DNA from 3 places in the Cohnella soli genome. Region 2 is predicted to be linked to each of the others. Evidence: riboswitches for the same ligand, from Rfam matches in the RefSeq annotation. Region 2 holds a riboswitch; each other region holds the start of a gene.
The links. A riboswitch is a leader RNA that binds a small molecule or an ion and turns the genes downstream of it on or off. The one in region 2 is predicted to bind cyclic di-GMP.

Region 1: another riboswitch for cyclic di-GMP. It lies ahead of ACFPOF_RS29115 (anti-repressor SinI family protein); the one in region 2 lies ahead of ACFPOF_RS18475 (S-layer homology domain-containing protein).
Region 3: another riboswitch for cyclic di-GMP. It lies ahead of ACFPOF_RS05670 (hypothetical protein); the one in region 2 lies ahead of ACFPOF_RS18475 (S-layer homology domain-containing protein).

The regions. Positions count from the first base shown of each region.
Region 1 is NZ_JBHSMI010000062.1:66,328-73,300, forward strand. It holds gene ACFPOF_RS29095 (glycosyltransferase) at 1-640, shown strand, start outside; gene ACFPOF_RS29100 (glycoside hydrolase family 88 protein) at 662-1,852, shown strand; gene ACFPOF_RS29105 (lipopolysaccharide biosynthesis protein) at 1,849-3,396, shown strand; gene galE (UDP-glucose 4-epimerase GalE) at 3,401-4,414, shown strand; cyclic di-GMP riboswitch class II at 4,529-4,611, shown strand; gene ACFPOF_RS29115 (anti-repressor SinI family protein) at 4,629-4,820, shown strand; gene ACFPOF_RS29120 (helix-turn-helix domain-containing protein) at 4,829-5,167, opposite strand; gene ACFPOF_RS29125 (lasso peptide biosynthesis B2 protein) at 5,317-5,772, opposite strand; gene ACFPOF_RS29130 (lasso peptide biosynthesis PqqD family chaperone) at 5,769-6,071, opposite strand; gene spoVT (stage V sporulation protein T) at 6,459-6,973, shown strand, end outside.
Region 2 is NZ_JBHSMI010000028.1:514,982-521,954, forward strand. It holds gene ACFPOF_RS18450 (hypothetical protein) at 1-1,491, opposite strand, end outside; gene ACFPOF_RS18455 (VOC family protein) at 1,799-2,215, opposite strand; gene ACFPOF_RS18460 (winged helix-turn-helix transcriptional regulator) at 2,293-2,634, opposite strand; gene ACFPOF_RS18465 (zinc-binding alcohol dehydrogenase family protein) at 2,700-3,719, shown strand; gene ACFPOF_RS18470 (DUF6199 family natural product biosynthesis protein) at 3,815-4,051, opposite strand; cyclic di-GMP riboswitch class I at 4,895-4,969, shown strand; gene ACFPOF_RS18475 (S-layer homology domain-containing protein) at 5,112-6,973, shown strand, end outside.
Region 3 is NZ_JBHSMI010000010.1:6,449-13,421, reverse strand. It holds gene ACFPOF_RS05675 (ABC transporter ATP-binding protein) at 1-1,130, shown strand, start outside; cyclic di-GMP riboswitch class I at 1,201-1,288, shown strand; gene ACFPOF_RS05670 (hypothetical protein) at 1,411-2,316, shown strand; gene ACFPOF_RS05665 (family 2 glycosyl transferase) at 2,465-4,669, shown strand; gene ACFPOF_RS05660 (hypothetical protein) at 4,681-6,973, shown strand, end outside.

The DNA.
Region 1 (6,973 bases), on a different contig from region 2:
CGGCAATGTGCTGAGAAATCGGTTCCCGGCTTATCAGGACAAAGTTAGGGTCATACATAATCTCGTGTCTCCCGATGTCATTCGAGCGATGGCTGACAATCCGGTCGAGTGGGAGACTTCGAAAGCCTTCCGTATTGTGACCGTCGGACGACTGCATCCACAGAAAGGTTACGACATGGCGCTGGAAGCTTGTAAACTTCTTGCAGATGAAGGACTTGATATTCAGTGGTATGTCATCGGCGAAGGCGAGGAGCGAAACAATCTGGAGCGAGAGATCGAACGTTTGGAACTGCAGGACCGTTTCAAGTTGCTTGGCGTCCAAGAAAATCCATACCCTTACGTGGGGCAAGCGGATCTTTATGTTCAGCCTTCACGGTTCGAAGGTAAGTCTATCGCGATAGATGAAGCAAAAATTTTACACAAGCCAATCGTTGTCACCCGATTTACGACGGCCGGCGATCAAATTCGCACCGAAGAGAACGGCTTAATCGTGGAGATGAACGCTAAATCGCTTGGCGAGGGCATTAAGCGACTTCTGCGAGACGAGCCGTTGCGCCTTCGATTCGCTGGCAATCTCGCACAAGAAGAACTGAGCACGGAATCGGAAATTAACAAACTGTACGAGCTGTTCAAGTCTTAGTCAAGGGAAGGGAGAGCGGTCATGGTATACGTGGTGGCGTCGGCATGCGTGCTGCTCCTCGTGGCGGCAATCGTGATAATCGATATAGTTCCGATTGCCCGTGAGTGGCTGGGGCGCATTCATATCGGCAGATATGCTGACCGAGAACGTTGGGGGAGCGACGTCACAAAGCGGGGATTAGGTTGGCTGAATCGGACGCCTACGATCCGTGCGACAGACAACACTCGGTTTATTGCACTCGATATGCTTCGAGGCAACTACGCCAAACGTGCCATTCAGCATTGGCAAGAAGCGTCTTTGCTTCTTGGGCTGGCAGAGACGACCGATTCTTCTCCCGGCAAGGACGAAGAAACGAGAAGAGAGATCAAGGCATTTCTCGCCGCCAAATTTGACGAGCAGGGCCGATGGCTCCATCAGCCGCAGTATGTGGATGCGTCGATCCTCGCTTACGCAGTGTTGAAGCTTCCCGACGCGGCGGACACGTACAGAGCTGCGATGGACGAGACGTGGGCGCTCATTCGCGAGCATATTGGCGCGGACGGAACAGTTTTGTATCGCAAGGGAATGGCCAACTATCGTTACGTCGACACGATCGGGTTTATTTGTCCGTTTCTTGTTCGATACGGCTTGACGTTTAATCATCCGGAGTGTGTAGAACTGGCGGTACGCCAAATCCGGGAATACGCAAAACAGGCGATGCCTGAATCGTTATACGTTCCGTTCCACGCTTATCAAGTTAGCACGGGCTATCCGTTAGGATTGTATGGCTGGGGACGCGGGTTAGGATGGTTTGCAATCGGTCTCGCCGATGCGTGGAACGAGCTTCCGGATAGTCACGAGTTGAAGCCGGAGCTCGAAGCGACAGTCGTCCGGTTCGCGAAGGCTGCGATGGCGTGCCAAGGTTCCCCTGGTTGCTGGCATTGGACCGTCATTCGAGCAGAGTCGCGCCCGGATTCTTCTGCAACGGCGACATTGGCGTGGTTTCTGCAGCAAGCTTCGCGTATTCCCGAGATCGCTTCAGAGGCTTCAAGCGCTGTCGACCGCGCTATACGTTACCTCATGTCAGTAACGCGGCGTAATGGCACTGTCGATTTCTCGCAAGGAGACACGAAAGACATCGGCGTATATGCGATGTTGTTCTCTACGCTGCCGTTCACCCAAGGCTTCTGTATTCGGCTCTTTCAAGCGGCGAGCGCGAGGGAGAAAGCATGAGAATCCAGCACACGATTGTCAACATCGCGGCGGGTGTCGGCAACCAACTCGTCATTACGGCGCTAAGTTTTATTTCCCGCACAGTGTTCATTCAGAGTTTGGGCATTGAATATTTGGGTGTCAACGGGTTGTTTACGAACATCCTGGCTATGCTGTCGCTAGCGGAAGCCGGTATCGGCTCGAGTATTATGTACAGCTTGTACAAGCCCGTGGCCGAAGGCGATCGAGATAAGATCAACAAGCTCATGCGCCTGTACCGGAATGCCTACCTCGTTATCGCCGCGATTGTCGCGCTGCTCGGGCTTGCACTTCTACCGTTTCTGCACGAGTTTGTTAAGAACACCGACGTACCGAATTTGACAGGTATTTATCTCATTTTTCTATTAAACACCGTTTCTCCGTACTTTTTCTCATACAAAAACGCCTTCCTTAACGTCAATCAGAAGGGCTATATCGTTACACTGACGTTCTCCGTATCGTCCATCGTTTCTTCCTTGCTGAAGATCGGCATTTTGTACTACACGCAAGACTACATCCTGTTCCTCATAATCGACAGCCTGTTTACAGTGGGCACGGCCGCAACATTAAATGTCATTGCCAATCGGAAATATCCCTATCTGAAAGATAAAGTCAAGGCTAAGCTCGATCAGCCGACGAAAGTTGGAATCGTCAAGAATGTAAAAGCAATTATTCTGCAGAATGTCGGCAGCTATCTCGTACTCGGGACGGAAAATATTCTTATCTCGACTTACGTCAGCGTGGCTGCGGTAGGATTGTATTCGAATTATAAGATGCTTATCGAAATCGGCAGAACGTTTATCTACCAAGTATTCAATAACATGTACCACAGTGTCGGGAATCTGGTCACGATGGAGAAGGAAGATAAAATTTACAGCGTCTACAAGGTCATGCTGCTGCTCAGCTTCTGGCTATACTCGCTGTTCGCTATCGTACTTTATATTGTCATCGGTCCGTTCATTACGCTGTGGATCGGCTCCTCGTATTTGATGAGCAACAGCGTGCTGATTCTTCTGTTGCTCCTGTTCGTCGAAAGGGGGATGAGGAACTCCATCTCTACGGTCAAAACGACGGCAGGTATTTTCCACGAAGATCGGTTCGTGCCGTTGGTTCAAGCGGCTGTTAGCCTTCTCGTCTCGATCGCGCTCGTGCAGCGGATTGGAATTGCGGGTGTGTTCATCGGTTCTTTCGTCAGCGCGCTTGTGCTCCCATTCTGGACAACACCTTATTTGGTATATAAGAAGGTGTTTCTTAGGCCGGTATTGTTCCATTATCGGATCTATGCGGCTTACATCGTGATCGGTTTCGGCACATTCTATGCGGCGAAACACCTGGCCGGTCTCGTTCATGGAGATGGAGTGACGGCGATCATTGCCAAATCTTCAATAGCGAGTGTTTCCGTTATGGCACTGTACTTAATCGTTTTCTGGAAAACGGATGAGTTCGCCTACCTGAGAGGTCTCGCACGGTTATTATCCGGTAAGCTAATCTCGAGAATTAAGTCTAACAAACAAGCGGAGGTGTAATCTTATGGCGATTCTGATTGCTGGGGGAGCGGGTTATATTGGCACCCATACGTGCGTGGAGTTGCTCCAGGCAGGCTACGATATCGTTGTTGTCGACAATTTTGTCAACAGTCAGCCTGAGGCGCTTGAGCGAGTACGGGACATTGCAGGCAAGGATTTTCCGGTATACGAGTTGGATTTACTAAGTGAAAAGGCGCTTAGCGACGTATTCTCGCGGCATCAGATTGAGGCCGTCATCCATTTCGCCGGTTTGAAGGCGGTCGGGGAGTCGGTGGCACAGCCGTTACGGTATTACCGCACGAATATCACTAGTACGCTGATTCTGTGCGAGACGATGCAAAAGTATAGAGTACGCAGGTTGGTGTTCAGTTCATCTGCAACTGTGTACGGGACGACAGACCGCATGCCGGTCGCGGAATCCGCACAGCTTGGAGCTATGAATCCGTATGGCAGAACAAAGCAAATGATTGAAGAGATGTTGCAGGACGTGGCAGCTGCCGATCCGGAATGGTCGATTGCGATTTTACGATATTTTAACCCCGTCGGGGCACATAAAAGCGGCCGAATGGGCGAAAATCCGAACGGTATTCCGAACAATCTTCTGCCCTATATTTCGCAAGTGGCAGTCGGACGACTGGAGCAAGTTGGCGTGTTCGGCAACGACTATCCGACGAAGGATGGAACGGGCGTCCGCGACTATATTCATGTCTCCGACCTGGCGAATGGACATGTTCGGGCACTGGCGCATATTATGACGGTTAAGGGCTCTAACGTATATAACTTGGGAACAGGTCGCGGGTACAGTGTGCTTGAGATGATTGCGGCTTTCGAGCAAGCGTCTGGTCAAACGATTCCTTATGCGATTATGGACCGTCGTCCTGGGGATATTGCAGTCAGTTACGCGGATGCTTCGAAGGCAAACAATGAGTTAGGTTGGCATGCAACGAGGGGATTGGAAGAGATGTGCGAAGACGCATGGAGATGGCAAAGGAGCAATCCGGAAGGTTATAAAAAATGAAAAAAGTTTGAAAAAATATCCCATTCGACAAAATTCGTCCAAAAAATAGGTCTTTAACATCCAAAATTCGACAACACTAATCCGACAAGCTCATATATAATATGACTTGTAACAACAAAATCAGGAGACTGAGAAATGCGTTTTTATCTGGGCACCTTAAACGCATGGAGTCAGTGGTGCAACCGGCCGACTAATCATCGGAGGGAATTTTGAGATGGAAGTGTTAAAGGGCACGGCAAAATCATCCAAGACCGATCACACGCTGTTGGACGCCGAATGGGCAAAATTGATTCTGGAAGCTCGTAGTATGGGGATGACGATCGAAGATATTCGACTCAGTCTTGCCATGCTTCAAACCACGGAGCTAGTCAAGTGGCAAACGGCGGCCGGTTCCGCCGTTGGATGACGGGAACGTCAGGAGTCCCGTTGCTGATTTTTCCATCTGCTAAATTCAAGGAATTCCCTGAACTGCTCTTTGCTGACGCCAGAGTTCATCGCTTCTTTCACCAAGTCAGCCCACTCATTGTCCAGGGGATTCTTCGAATTGGCGTTCGCGTTATCCGATTGAAGAAATTCCTCTACGGTTATACCGAGTACGGCACCGACTTTCTCGAGAAATTGAATCGAGGGGTTCATTTGTATTCCCCGTTCAATAGAACTTAAGTATGATTTAGCGACCGAGGCCTTCTCCGACAGTTCTGTCAAGGAGAGGTTTTTCTTTTTGCGGAGCATCTGAATTCGTTCACCGATCAACAGAATCCCTCCTCTTGTTGATATTGTTCAGCACCAGGTTATCTTATTGACAGAAGAAAATTTCTCCTGGAATTTGATTGCGATATATTATAATGATACGAAACGAAACACAAGACCGCAACCTTGACCGCCAGTAGAAGACAAATTCCTTACTTTATGATGAATTTCGCGAACGATTGGACAACCGTAAAGTCATGCATGAGATCGTCTCCCGTGATGAAGAGTGGTCCGCTGCGAAGCCATGCATGAGCGATGAGACGACCCTGCTCGTCTTTGGCCGTGCCAAGGTATAATGTGCTCTCGATGCATCGCCGATTCAGCATGACCTGTCCCGCGACGGCGCGTACGAGACATTTGCTATCCCATGGGGTGTAACGGCTCATTAGGTTAACTGCGCTCCGAATATGTTTAACTGTTGCCGAATCACTCGGAACGAAAGCTTCCGATGTTTCCTCCGATGGCGTTCCAAGGCGTCTCGCAAGTCTGGAGAAAGGAAATATTACTTGTATTCTGGCCCACCCGAGCAGTAAATAAGCTTCCGTAAAAAGAAGCATTGTTCGGCGGTTGAGCTTGGCCGATATGACTAATTTGCGAAAGGCGCTCATTCTGGCTGCGAGCGCTGGATCAAGCCTTCTGCGTATAAGTGATCGAGGAAGGCATTGACTTGGGCCAGGCAGGTTTCTCGTGAAACTTCGTATTCCTCGAGCAGTCTGTCAACGACTTGTGCTACAGTGCTTGGCGGGCTCAGCAACTCCCAGATACGCCCCCCGACTTCCCCCAAGTTATAATACTTGCCTTTCTCTACACTTAGCATAACTTTCTCCCCGGCCATGTCGCTGACGATATTGCCTTCACATTGTTCAAAACGATCGGTCGGTAAAAGCTGTTCGGAAATATGATTCATCATTGTATGGCACCTCATCAAAAGATCTATTCATTTGTTCTTTATAACGAACTGCACGATAACACTAATCTAACATTTCCCCGGCCGTATTTCAACTGCCTAAGCAGCAGATTTCCAGAATTTAAGCAGTCTCCCGTTTGCAACAACACGAGAAGTCTTTAAGCTGGGAATTCGAAATAAAGAACAAAACTTCAAATTGCGATTGCAATTGGTGCGTTTCTCCAGTGGCGGGAAAGCGCATAAGAAAATGGGAGAGGTTGAATACTACATTTACGGTTCAATGTCACCTTTTTCCGATTGTACTAACGTTCGTCATAAAGGCCGGCAATTCATTGGAAACCGGCGGCCGCAGTGCGAATACACCAATGAAAGTGGGGCAACATGAGCATGAAAGCAACCGGAATTGTACGCCGCATCGACGACCTCGGCAGGGTCGTCATTCCAAAGGAAATTCGCCGCACGCTCCGCATTCGGGAAGGCGATCCGCTTGAAATTTTCGTTGATCGCGACGGCGAAGTTATTCTCAAGAAGTATTCCCCCATCGGCGAGTTGGGCGATTTCGCCAAAGAATACGCGGAATCCCTTTCTGAGAGCACGGGACACATCGCCATGATTTCTGACCGCGACACCTTTATCGCAGTGGCTGGCGCTTCGAAGAAGGAATACCTCGACAAGGCAATCGGCAGCGTCCTGGAAAGCTGTATGGACAATCGTAAAATCGTGTTGGAGTCCGGAACAGGCAACTATGAGGTACTAAGGGATGGGAACGAGACGATCGGCGCATTCGTCGTCGCACCGATTGTAGCCGGCGGGGATCCAATCGGCACGGTTGTGTTGCTTAGCAAGGAAGATCAGGCGAGCATGGGCGAGATGGAGAGCAAGATGGTCGAGACGGCTGCAGG
Region 2 (6,973 bases):
GTAATTCGTTTTGTTTTTGGCGGCAAGCATTTCCAACAGATTCTCTGTACTCTGTTCTGTGGTGAACCAATAATAATGGAAATCCATTGGATTCATTTGGCTAGTTCTCGGGATCAAATACCGCCCGTCATCCGAGACTCGGAATACCTGTGAGATATCAAAACGCGTTGGGTATTGCATGATAAATATATGGCTGCCGTCCCCACTAACCATGATTTGAATGGACAATGGCTCACGCGGCCGCTCCTCTCCCGGTAGGATCGAAGATGAGCCATTCATGCTTGAGTAGTAGAAGCTGCCATTGTTAGCTGTCTCCCGGACAAGTCGATACATCAACCGGCTCTTGTGCATGATCGGCTTCAAGTCAATTTGGGTCGAATTCCCATGCACAGTACGAACTTCCTCATTCACCTGCCACGTAATGTCGGCTATCCCTCGCAGTTCGTCAGGCTTCCGCTCGCTGGACAAGTCCGGAAGCTTTAAGGCAATGCTGAAATCTCCAGTCTGCCACTCGTAAGCGGTATACTTCTGATCTGATACATAGAATACGTCGGAGAAATTCGTATTGTAGGAGAAACCGTCGAACCGACTTTTACTACCTAATTCAAACGCGCTTAAGTGCTTTCCTGAAGCTGCAAAAATACCCGCCGAGACTAGTACCGGCACAAGCAGCACATTCATAGCGTTTACCATTCTACGAGCGCGGATCTCCACGATTGGCAGATCCGGAACCTGTTCACCGTCCAGCGTTAGTTTCACTGCTAGCCGACTCATAAGCTCGCCGATCAGGAAGGTGCCAACACATGCGTAAGCGAGCAACGGTACCGCGTACCCCCATGGAGGTGCCAGTGACCGGAATAGGCTGATAACTAGCGTGCAAAACATAGCAAACAGCGCAAGCGGCAGCAATGTGCTGAAATAACGTCGAAACATGCGTGGCGCTTTCGCCAATGCATCACTGAAGGTGATATTTTGGAGGACAATCAAATACGGTGTAAGCGAGTAGAACAGTAAAGCAATCATCAAGATGATTCCAAACGGGAAAAAGGATATAGTGAGAAAAAAAATCAACCCGACTACCACGTTTTGAAAGATAGACCACGCTATCATATCGCCAAAATACCTGCGTCCACACGTGATCAGCGGGACTGTCTTACGGTTCAGAACCCATCCTTTCAGACCGCCGAGGTACATGCCCCGGATAAAACTTTGCAATCCCATCACGGCCGCAGATACAAGGAATGCCGTGATTCCCCACACCTGTTCCCCGGCCTGAAGATACGTGTATGGGATTTTCAGGTCCGTAAGTGACGGCATATATAACGGAATGGTTGCATTAAACCCGATTGTCTGCACAGCAGCACCAGTTGTAGTTACTGGAGATTGAGAATATGGAAATATGGAAAATCCAAAATAAATGCCAAGTCCGACTACAGCTGTGATAAACACTTCAAACACCATCACCAAAACAATCAGACGTGTATAGGCCATCTTTACCTCCTTACATGATCAATTCCCATGTTCACCTTAAGTCACTACTCCCAATATTTAACGCAATTGGAGAGTAATCGTTGCGCTAACCTGCCCGTTTCGCTTAATGACGGACGCGAGAACCAATGTATGTTCTAGTCCCGAATCGAAAATCAATGCAAGTTTTTGTCCCGAGGATTTTTTATTCCTGTTGGCCTGCTGCTGCGCCATTCTTCTCTCTACGACAAGAACATAATTGAATTGAAAAACGGGATAGCTGCATGATAGTAGCTGTCCCGTTGTATTAAGCTATCGTAACCCATTAGCCTTAACCTTGAGCTGCATCCATGTTCATGTAGTTGATGGCCCACAGATGGCCGTCCAAGTCCACGAAGCCCCAATGGTACATGAACCCATGATCCTCAGGTTCAGCGTGCAACTTCCCGCCCAAGGAGACCGCGGTATTCACGATTTCATCGACCTTTTCCCGGCTCTCGAAGGACAATGCGATCGTCATCTGCGCATACTTGCTCGTGTCGACGGTTTCCTTCTCCGTGAGCGTATTAAAGAATGCTTGGTTGATCAACATGACCTGCAGGTTGTCACCAATTACGATGGCTACCGAGTTCTCATTATCGGGGAATTGCGGGTTGAGCGCGAATCCAAGTCCGGTGAAGAACGCCTTCGATTGTGCTACGTTTTTGACAGGTAGGTTGAAGCTCGTGAATGTGGACGTTAATGCCATCTTTAAACACCTCATCGTCAAATTGGTTTGTTTTCATTGATGCCTTCGTTTATTTAGACGAAAGCCGATCCGGGAATTCATCGGTCTCCTTGCTGCGGTTTTAATCTAATATCACCCAGCCTGTCTTTGAAAGTTTCTCCCCAATTTCTCATGAACAAAATGATCGATTCCAATGTTCTTCCGAATTCAGTCAGCGAATATTCCACTTTAGGAGGTACCTGTTTATAAACCTCGCGGTGAATAATGCCATCCCGTTCAAGCTCACGAAGCTGCAATGTAAGCATGAATTGCGTAATTCCTGGATAGAGACGGCGGAATTCATTAAATCTTTTCGGACCATCAATCAGATGATAAAGAATGATCCCTTTCCATTTTCCCCCGATGACATCCAATGTTGTTTCAACAGGACACCCTTCCATGCTCGGATTCAAGCCGTACTTGTTCCTTCGATCGCCCAAAGCCCCTATCCCTCCACCGTCAGTTGATGAAGGCCGTAGGATTTTACCGGTCTGATCTCCCTTTAAGCAATCCAGAAAGTATGATGGATTTAGAACTGGAAAAACCTGTTCCGACGGGCAAGGATTTATTGGTCAGGGTGAAAGCAATATCCGTCAATCCTGCTGACGTAAAAACCCGAACCAGCGGTAAGAGTGACCCTAATAACCCTCGAATACTCGGCTGGGATGCCGCAGGTATTGTTGAACAAGTTGGACCGGATTGTATCTTATTTAAACCAGGAGACGAAGTGTACTATGCTGGAGATTTGGAGCGCCCCGGATGCAATAGCGAGTTTCATCTTATCGATGAACGGATTGTCGGAAGGAAGCCGAGAACGCTGAACTATGCCCAAGCCGCAGCAATGCCATTAACATCTCTTACCGCCTGGGAGGCATTATTCGACCGATTAGGAGTAAACCAGGACGAATTAGAAAATAAAAATCGAACGATTCTGATTATAGGCGCCGCAGGGGGTGTCGGGTCGGTTGCGACCCAGTTTTCCAAGCTCGCAGGATTAACGGTCCTCGGCACTGCTTCAAGGGAGGAATCGGTTCGTTGGGCCAAAGACCATGGGGCAGATTACATCATCAATCACAGAGAGGCATTAGGTCCGCAATTAAAGGCGTACGGTTTTGATTTTGTCGATTATATTTTCTGTCTAAACGACACGGTATTGCATTGGGAAAGCATGGCCGAAGTCATACGTCCGCAAGGGAAAATTTGCTCCGTTGTTCCGGCAGGTAAGCCGGTCAATCTGGATTCGTTCTTTGTCAAAAGCGTTTCATTCCACTGGGAGCTTATGTTTACCCGTGCCAAATTTCAAACGGATGATAGGCTTGAACAACACCATTTGCTGAATACTGTGGCTGATCTCATTGATGTTGGGAAAATAAAACCTACGATGACACAGCGCCTCGAACCGATCAACGCTGCAAATTTGCGCCTGGCCCATGAGAAGCTGCTTGCCGGAGACATGATTGGAAAGCTAGTGTTGGAGCGATTCTGAAGTCCTCAATCAACTATTCTGCCCGTAAGTTGAACAAAGGCAGCCGATCTTTCTGGTCGGCTGCCTTCGTGTATGCGTTGAACTATCGTGACCCGTTAGCGTAACAAATGAGGAAGTAACAATATTGATAATCCAATAAGGGCGAATAGACCTGCAACAATCCTTTGAATTATAAAATAAGACCTTGGCGGTTCTCTTGAAGCTTTCCAACTTTGTGTTATCTTCCAGATATAATAAGGATTTATCATTACAAACAATGCAATTCCAATCCATAGGCACAGAAATGCAAAAATGACCCAAGTAAAAATATTCACTTCTGGTGGCACTCCCACTTCGCCCCCCCATAACCGTGTTTATAGATTCTACGCATTGGGTTAATCTGGGATGCACATTTAGCTTAACTGCCCCATTTGCTTAAAAGGCTGCCGTTCGATCAGACGACAGTCTTTGGTGATTGTGCTAAAGTTCTCCGATAGCTTAATGGCATTTCGTGTTCCTCAGCAAACCAACCTCATCTACACAGTCTTTTAATGAGATAACGTTCTTTCATCCAACATCAATTCCCATAACTCAATCTGAGTTCCTTACAAATAAGTAAGCAATAAATCCAATTGGGCCAAGGATTAATACGATAAGTGCCCAAAGGCAACCAATATTACCTCCCCGTTTGTTGGATGCATCACTCCATACCCAAAAAAGACCAATAATAGATAGAATCCATAAAAAAATTATTATTGCCATATTTTCCTCCTCATTAATTGAACAACGTTATTTCAATAATATACGCTGCGATAGCTGTGTTTATTTTTTTGCCATGAATCTCGATTGAACGATCAGATTCTAGCCCCCACATTCGATTTACAGATATACCCATTATTTGAGGCGCGAATGATTTGCGTAAAGTTGCAATCCTGCCCGTTAGCGCAACGACGGCAGCCGATCGTTCTGAGGCCGGCTGCCGTCGTGTCATGATTGAGCTATCGTGCCCGTTAGCTTAATCCCCAATTGTCTAATAACCGAACCGGACCTCATCTGGATTAGGTGTATGCTTATTTTCCTGCTTCAAATTACAAAAACATACAAAGTATACAGCGAATCGCTGTACAACTGATTTTTCTCTGATGTATACTTCGATTAATTTCCAGCATTTTCTTCTCATCTCATTCAAAAGAACCACTCGAAAAAGGCAAACCCGTCGCAAGGCGGGGACGCAAAGTCATGGGTCCCACGTGGATCGCCAGACCGCCGAAAGTGTGTTTGTGTTGCAAAGAGCAGCCGAACGCGTAATAGGCGTTGCGGCTGTTTGTGTTTTTTAAGGAGTAATGGGATTTATGGTTATTACGCTGTTCTTCTACAGTGCTAATATACACAAAACTTAGGAGGGTTCACGGCATGAGTTTGAAACTAGTTTCAAGGAAATTCGTTTCAATTTTCGTACTTTGTATGCTGATGTTTTCCGTGTTTGGAGGGAGTGCGTCGGCAAACGGGACCGGACAGGTAGACGTTGTCGTGACGACTGACAAGGCCGTATACGCCCCCGGAGAGGAAGTTATTGTTTCGGTAGGATTGAAAGATATTGCAAATGTAGCTTCAAATGGTCTGCATAGTATAGAATTTTCAGTTGGATTTAACGAGGACAAGCTAGACCCATCGAATTATGCGACATATGAAGGGATGGGCGTTTATACGTATAAAGCTGATGGATACTCTGTGGGCTCGTCTATTGCGAATTCGAATTACCAAGTGAAGACTCCTACAGCAAGTCAAGATGGGTACGGGAATATTTTCCTGCATTTTAAAGTGTCTGGAATCTCGGCTAACGACCTCATTGGAACAGGAGATGTAACTCTGTTCTCCGTTAAGCTTAAAGTTCGTAAACAAACACAGGGCTCTTTGTTGAAATTAGAGCCGGTTTTGAACTCGGTTATTTTGCAGAAGTCCGATTCAACTAAAGTGACACCAGGGTTCATCAACCCGGTAAATGCAACGGCAACAGTAACAGGACCAAGTATTATCACGGATCTTCGCCTGAATCTGTCTAAATATTTCATATACGTTGGGGAAACTTCTCAAGGTATTGCGACAGCCGAGATGAGCGATAGTTCAGAACAACGTATTACGGATGCCGGCGTGTGGACTTCTAGTAATCCATTGGTAGCGACTGTAGATCGCGTTGGCGTCATCACGGCAACTGGCCCGGGATCTGCTAATATTTCAGTATCTTATGGCGGATTTACCGACTGGTACATCATAGATGTGGGAGCACTGCCTACCGGCCCGGCTAGCGTTTCTGGAGTCGTATGGGATTTAAAAACAGGGTCCAATATGCCGGGGGTAACGGCTGCCGTGTATTCCGGACAATATAACGGAGAGCTTGGCACGCTTATTGGATCAACTGAAACCGATTCGTCGGGCAAATATGTGATAAATGACCTTGCCCCGGGAGACTTTTATTTACAATTCTCAAAAGCCGGTTATATTCCTATCGTTGTGACACCCAATGATCATACGCTAACAGCGGGTGAGAACCAAAAAATCTCTACCAAATATATGTACAATACAATTGTCAATGGAATCGTTAAAGATGAAGAAGGTAAACCGATTACCGATGTAAATGTTACGATTTCCGGAAATGGCTATGAAAACAGTTACTATTCAGATATAAACCCTCCAGGTTATTTTGAGTTTCTTAATGTCCCTGTTGGAGATAATTACGTCTTGTCCTTTTCCAGGATTGGATATGTTGATGCTCAAAGCGAGCCCATCAGTGTCGAATTTGGATATGCTACGACTGGCGAATTTGTAATGGCGAAAGGCGCGCCTTATGACACCGGGAAGTTATGGTTAGATTCTGGCGAAGTAACCATTAATGTAGGCGGAACCCATCAATCGCTTATTAAATCCATTTATAGCGACGGAACAAAGGTGGACAGAAGTAATGCAGCTGTTTGGTCAGTTGATGATCCATTGATGGCTAAGGTAGAAAACGGCTTGATTACTGGACTGACTAGAGGAACTACTGTAGTCCATGCAGTATACAACTCAAGAACCATTAACATTATCCTTCATATCGATACAGCACCGGTCGGTGGTGATGGAATCGGTGGCGGTAATGATGGAACAACTAGTCCAGCTCCAACTCCAACACCAGCTCCAACTTCAGAACCTAAAGTGAAAATGAATGAACAGATTCTAAAGGATGTAGAAAAACGAAAAGAAGAGATTATGAATGATTTGCAAAACAATAAAATTAA
Region 3 (6,973 bases), on a different contig from region 2:
TCCGTGTGGTCAAGTCGTTCGGCAACGAAGGGTTCGAGCTGGAGCGTTTTACGAAAAACAACCAAGGTTTCAGACGCGCGAAACTCCGTTCTTATTTTACGATTTCCTTGAGCGGCTCGAGCATCTACATGTTGACACGGGTGATCACGCTGGTCGTTCTTGTGTGCGGCGCGTGGTTTGCTTATCAAGGCAAGTTATCGTACGGGGAGCTCGTCGGGTTCCTGCTGTACGTGAACATTTTTCTGAAGCCGATCGAGAAAATCAATGCGCTATTGGAGTTGTATCCTCGGGGTATGGCCGGTTTTCGGAGATACTGCGAGCTGATGGATACGGAGCCGGACGTGAAGGACGCTGACGATGCGATCGATGCGCCGCGGCTGAAAGGCAACATCGAGTTCAACAACGTGACGTTCGGCTACGAGAACCATTCCCACGTGCTGAAGGACATCAATCTGAAGGTGCGGGCCGGCGAGACGCTTGCGTTAGTCGGTCCGTCAGGTGCGGGCAAGTCGACGTTATGCAGCTTGATTCCGCGTTTTTATGAGATCGATGAAGGCGAGGTCACGATCGATAACATCGACATTCGGGCGATGAAGCAGCAGTCGCTGCGTAACCAGATTGGCATTGTGCAGCAGGATGTGTTCTTATTCAACGGAACGATCCGCGAGAATATTGCCTACGGGCGACTTGGGGCGACAGAGGAAGAAATTTGGGAAGCTGCGCGGGCGGCACATCTGGAAGCGATGATTCAAGCGCTGCCGGACGGGCTCGACACGTTCATCGGGGAGCGGGGATTAAAGCTGTCCGGCGGTCAGCGGCAGCGGCTGTCGATCGCGCGGATCTTCCTGAAGAATCCGCCGATTCTTATTCTGGACGAAGCGACTTCCGCGTTGGACACGGAGACGGAGACGATGATCCAGCAAGCGCTCGAGAAGCTGGCGCACAATCGGACAACACTGATTATCGCGCACAGGCTGGCGACGATTCGCCATGCCGACCGCATCGTCGTCGTGACGGAAGAAGGCATCGCCGAGCAAGGCCGGCACGAAGAATTGATCGCGGCAGGAGGCACATATGCGCGCTTGAGCGCCGCGCAATTCGGCGGCGGCGCTGGATTGGCGACGGTTTAGGCAGACAACGATCAACTAAATATTTGTTGGACAGATAAATGTTACTCGGCTATGATAGTTTGAGTAAGCTTCACGATAATAGCAAACCTGCTGAAATGGCAGGGACGCAAAACTACAGGGCCTAAGGGTGAATCAACCTATGGCAGCCAGTTGCCGAACGAAGAGTGCGAAACTATCGACGATGTTCCTTTCCGTCAATTTTGCGCAATATCGACACAGTTCGGCAATACTCTGAACTGTGTTTTTGTTTTGGCGCAAAATGGAAGGGGGGGGGGCAGTAATGAAGAAGTTGTTTCCGTCGATCTGCTTCGTTGTTATGCTTCTGTTAAACTTAATGAGTGCCACAACTGCCAAGGGGGCAGACGTTACGTATTCTTATCAGAATGAAACTAAGTTATCGACCTGGCTATGGGACGCTTCCAAAATTGTCGACTCTCCGGACAAGGTAATAGAGGATTTAGCTGATCGCCATGTTAAGTTTCTCTTATTACAAATAGATTTCTCGGTTGATGTCGAGTATTATCGCAAATTTATTGGCAAAGCGACTTTTAATGGAATTAAGGTCGAAGCGTTGGATGGCGCACCGCAGTGGGTGACCGACGGCGGCGAGGAGCTCCAGCAAAATATGTTGGACTGGTTGGTCCGATATCAGAATACGTCTGTGAGTAAGGAAAGATTTCAAGGAGTTCATTTAGATGTCGAGCCTTACGAAAATGAACATTATGAAGAGCACATGGATGAGTATATAGGCAACTATCAATTAATGATCGAGAAATTTAAGATGCAGACAAGCAAGCTTAAATTGGAATTCGGTATCGACATTCCGTTCTGGTTTTACGGAGTAAAGTATGATAACCAATACGGCTCAGGAAACTTGGCGGAATGGCTATGCCATTACGTCAAGAAAATGACAATAATGGCTTACCGGGATAGCGTAGAGGGGGAAAATGGAATTATTAGTGTTGCCGCTGCGGAAATGAAACTTTTCGAAAAGTATAAAGTTCGAGGAACGATAGCGGTGGAGACCGGAAAAGTAGCGGATGCGTATCAATTTATCACTTTTTATGGGAAAGGCAAAGAAGTGATGAATCGGCAACTCCAGCGTCTCTATGAGTACCACCGAAAGCATTCCGCATTTGATGGAATTGCGATTCACTACTACGATAGCTGGGTTGCGATGAAGTAAAATAGAAGTTATTTGCACCCTGTTTAGGTCCTGTTTAGGGTGCTTTTTTGTTGTTAAATCATTCCACTACATTGGTCCTAAAATGGGGCTGTTTCTACATTGACATCAGGTATTTATGCCTATAAAATGATGATTTGGGGGTTATAACATGATGAAAATTTCGTCGAAAAAAAATAAATCTATTATCATATTGGGCTGCTTACTGATTATTGCGCTAATCATAGGTTTAGAGTATCGAAAGTTGGAGTCTCGCCATCTTCCCGCTGAACAGACCATGCAATCGCAAGAAGGCATCCGCTACATGAGCAGGACGGATAAAAATTCGTTCTATATTCTGAAAGGAAATGTTTGGGAGCGCGTATTTATCAAAGGGGTCAACATTGGCGCTGGCAAGCCTGGTGCTTTTCCAGGTGAAGTTGCGATTACTTACGATGAATATTATCGATGGTTCGGTTACATATCGGATATGAACGCAAATATGATCAGGGTGTATACAACGCAACGGCCGCAATTTTACAATGCGCTCTATGATTTCAATAAGAAAATGGAAAAAGAGGGAAAAGAGCCGCTCTACATCATTCATGGGGTGTGGGTGAACGAGAATGATATTATGACGATTGACGATGCGTTTGGCAACGACAACAAAATCCTGAACGATGTTGTGAAGAGCGGGCAAGAAATCGTCGATATTCTACATGGCCATAAGGATTTACCCGTTCACAAAGGTTATGCGGATGGGACTTATACGACGGATATCTCTGAATACGTTGCAGGGTGGATCTTGGGGATCGAATGGGATCCTTCTTTCGTGATCGGTACCAATGAGAATAATGTGGATCGGAACCATTACGATGGACAATATTTATACACCGTGAATGCCTCGCCTTTTGAAGCTTTTTTGGCGGAGTTAGGGGATAAGATCATTGCGTACGAAACGCAGAAATACAATATGCAAAGACCCGTTGCATTCTCCAACTGGGTGACGACTGACCCGTTGAAGCATCCGAACGAACCATACAAAAATGAAGATATTGTAGAAGTAAACGTTGAGCATGTGAAGTGGCACGATACCTTCAAGCCGGGGATGTTCGCTTCTTATCACGTATATCCATACTATCCCGATTCCTTCAGCTACCAGACCGATTATATCGAATATAAAGGTACGGATGGTAAGCCAGATCCATACTTGGCCTATTTGGAGGATATAAAAAAGGTGCATTCGATGCCGATTGTCGTGTCTGAATTCGGTATCCCGGCATCGCGTGGGAAGGCGCACGAAAACAGGATTACCGGATTCAATCAAGGACAGATTGACGAAAAGACTCAAGGCGAAATGTTGGTCCATATGGTTAACGACATTCATGCAGCGAATTTGGCAGGAGGTATCGTATTCGCGTGGCAGGATGAATGGTTTAAGCGGACATGGAACAACAACGATCTGGATTTGCCGGATTCCCGTCCGTTTTGGTCCAATCCGCAAACGAACGAGCAGCATTTCGGATTACTCGCTTTTGACCCAGGTAACACGGACACGATTGTAAGGGTGGACGGCCGAGTCGAAGATTGGAGTCACGATACTCCATTGATAACGCAGGATGGCGTGCGATTATACGTGAAGAGCGACGAGGGGTACGTATATTTCAGAATAAATGCCGATGATTACGACTTCAACAATGATACGCTGCTCATTCCAATCGACACCATTAACGGACAAGGGAATGACGGTTACGCAAAGTTCGGTACGACGTTCAGCAAGCAGGCGGATTTCGTTCTTCAAATTCACGGCCAGTCGGACACACGAATGGTAGTCGATGCGTATTACGATAACTACTATTTTCGCTATGCTGTGCAAAGCAATCTGATCGAGAAGGACGATGCGTTCCAGAGAAAAAATACAGGAATATTTAATCCGATCAGATTAGCGATAACCAAAAAAGTTCATATCCCCGGGACAACTATTGAAGTTCCGTTCACCGGGTATGAAACAGGTAAGCTCCAATACGGGATCGCCAATCCGGAAAGTCCTGAATACAACTCATTGAGCGATTTCTATTATCGCGATGGCGAACTGGAAATGAGAATCCCATGGCAGTTGTTCAACGTCATGGATCCATCTCACAAGTTTGTTATCGACGATATGTTCGCGAGCGGCAAAATTACTCCTTTGAAGTCGGATGACTTTCATATCGGAATCGAAAAGCTGAAGAATGGCACTGCCCAAGGCGTGAGAAACTTGCCGATGCAGACCTACGATTGGAACGAGTGGGACACACCAACTTTCCATGAGAGATTGAAACCATCCTATTTCATTTTACAAAAGGGGTTTCGTGAATTAGGGTCTGGCGGAAAATGAGGAATGGATCAATGAAGAAGAAAAAGTTTAAAATCCGCTACATCCTATTGGTGTTTCTGTTCATTGTTGTACTAACTCCATTCATATGGTGGCAGGCGAAATCCGGTTCTAAATTGGACATTATCGTGCTTAATAAAACGTTTCCGTTCGTAAAGCAAGCGTCCGGAGAGAGCGGGAAGCTGGATTACAGCAAACAGCGTGGGTTATTCTGGCTACTCGATTATTTGAAAATCAAGCAGCCAGGCACGAAGGGCTCATACGATGTTCGTACCGACTATTACGGGAATTTTCTGGTTGACGGTAAACTGACGAATAAACCTCTCTCGGCGCTAAGCGAGGTGCCAGATGTAATTTACCTTTCAGATATGTACGGAACTGGTAACTCTAAGTCGAACGGTGAGGAAGGTCAGGGCGTATCTGGACTGACAAAGGAAGAGATTGGCGTCATCTCGACTAGTTACGAGCGGGGAACAACGGTCATCGGCGAATACAATATCGCAGGAGACCCGACAAAGCCAAGCGTGGCGAAGGAATTAGAAGAAATATTCGGCGTGAGGTTTGCGGGACTGGCCGGAAAGTTTTTCTCTGACCTATCCTCCGCAGAGGACGTTCCCAATTGGATAAAAGCGACATACGAGCAGCAATATGGTAAAAAATGGAGCTTGACTGGGGCGGGAATTGTCATTGCAGGTAACAACAGAATTGTCGTACTGCAACGTGACATCGGATTTACAGGGCAGTCGCTGCGGGTCACTATGGATAAGGATACAGCGGATGCGTATAAGACTCAAACGGTTGATTACTATAATTGGTTCGAAATCGTGCAACCGGAACATCCGGATTCGGTCATTGCTTGGTACGAACTGGATCTAACGGAAGAGGGTGCGGATCAGCTCAAACCGTTCGGACTGGATCGACGCTTCCCGGCTATTATCGATAACCGTGTCAATCATAAGCATTCCTATTATTTCGCCGGTGATTTTACGGATTATAGGGGTCCGACAAAATTGAACCAGTTCGTCGGTGCGGCGATGTTGTATCGTTATTTCAGCGTGGAGAGCGAAGGAGACTTGTCTTATTTTTACTGGCACTTCTACGTGCCGTTCATGTCCAAGGTATTGAAGGATGTCAAACCGGTGAAATCATCCATGAATGCCGACGTGAATATGGAAGTGTCGAGTGATGGCACGAAACTTGGAGCCCGAATCGCGGACGGACGTTTCTCCGTCTTTCGTGATGGTTCATGGCAGAAGCTTTACGTAAAAGGCGTTAACATCGGTGCGACAGTACCCGGCAAGAACGAAGGCGAGATGCCCGATTCCCCGGCATTCTATAAAGATTGGTTTAGCCAAATCGCTGGTATGAATGCGAACGCGATCAGAGTATACACGTTAATGCCGCCCGTCTTCTACCGTGCTTTAGATGAATATAATTTTAATAATGCTGGGAAAAAAATGTATTTATTGCAAAATATCGTATCCGATCAGAAAAACCCGCCGCAGCACGCGATCGATGACGTATACCGTTCGGAATATCGCAAAAGAATTGAGACTACGATTAATGCGATTCATGGTCATGCTACAGTGACGAACGAAAAAGGGAACTCAACTTCGACATATATGAATGATGTGTCGGGTTACCTGTTGGCATACTTGGTAGATCCGGATTGGAATCCGGATGTTATCTCGGTTACGGACGTGGGGACGGAACCGACCGCGTATGCAGGCGAATTCGTATCCGCCGGTGCCGGCGCGACGCGAACTGAAGCGTGGCTGGCTTCCGTGTTGGATGAGGTCTATCGTTACGAACAACAAAACTATGGCATGCAACACCCCGTAGGAGTCGTAAGCAACCCGGAGTTGGACCGTAACTATCGCTCTCAGTACAGTCCGGCCGATGCGAAGACCGATGCCGCGATGAGCATGGCGCACATCGATGCGAGTGATAGGGCAAAGGGTGGAATATTCGGAGCGCTCGATCTTTTCCCGAATCAACCGGGCTTGCTCGCAGAAGATCATGGAGCCGACGCTCCATCCTTTGAGGCGTACAAGAAGTATTTACTTCAGTTCGTGAAGAGCCAAGAGAAATATCCGGTTCTCGTAAGCGAGTTCGGAGTGCCGACAAGTAGCGGATTGTCCGAGAAAAATCAGGGCGATAGCATCACAGCCTTGTTGTCGATCATCAAAGATAGTGGTGCGATGGGGGGGCTCATCTATGAATGGGCTGACGAATGGGGGAAAAGCAACCGATTCAGTTCCTCTCTGATGATTCCATATAATCGGGGGAAACTCTGGCATAATGTTG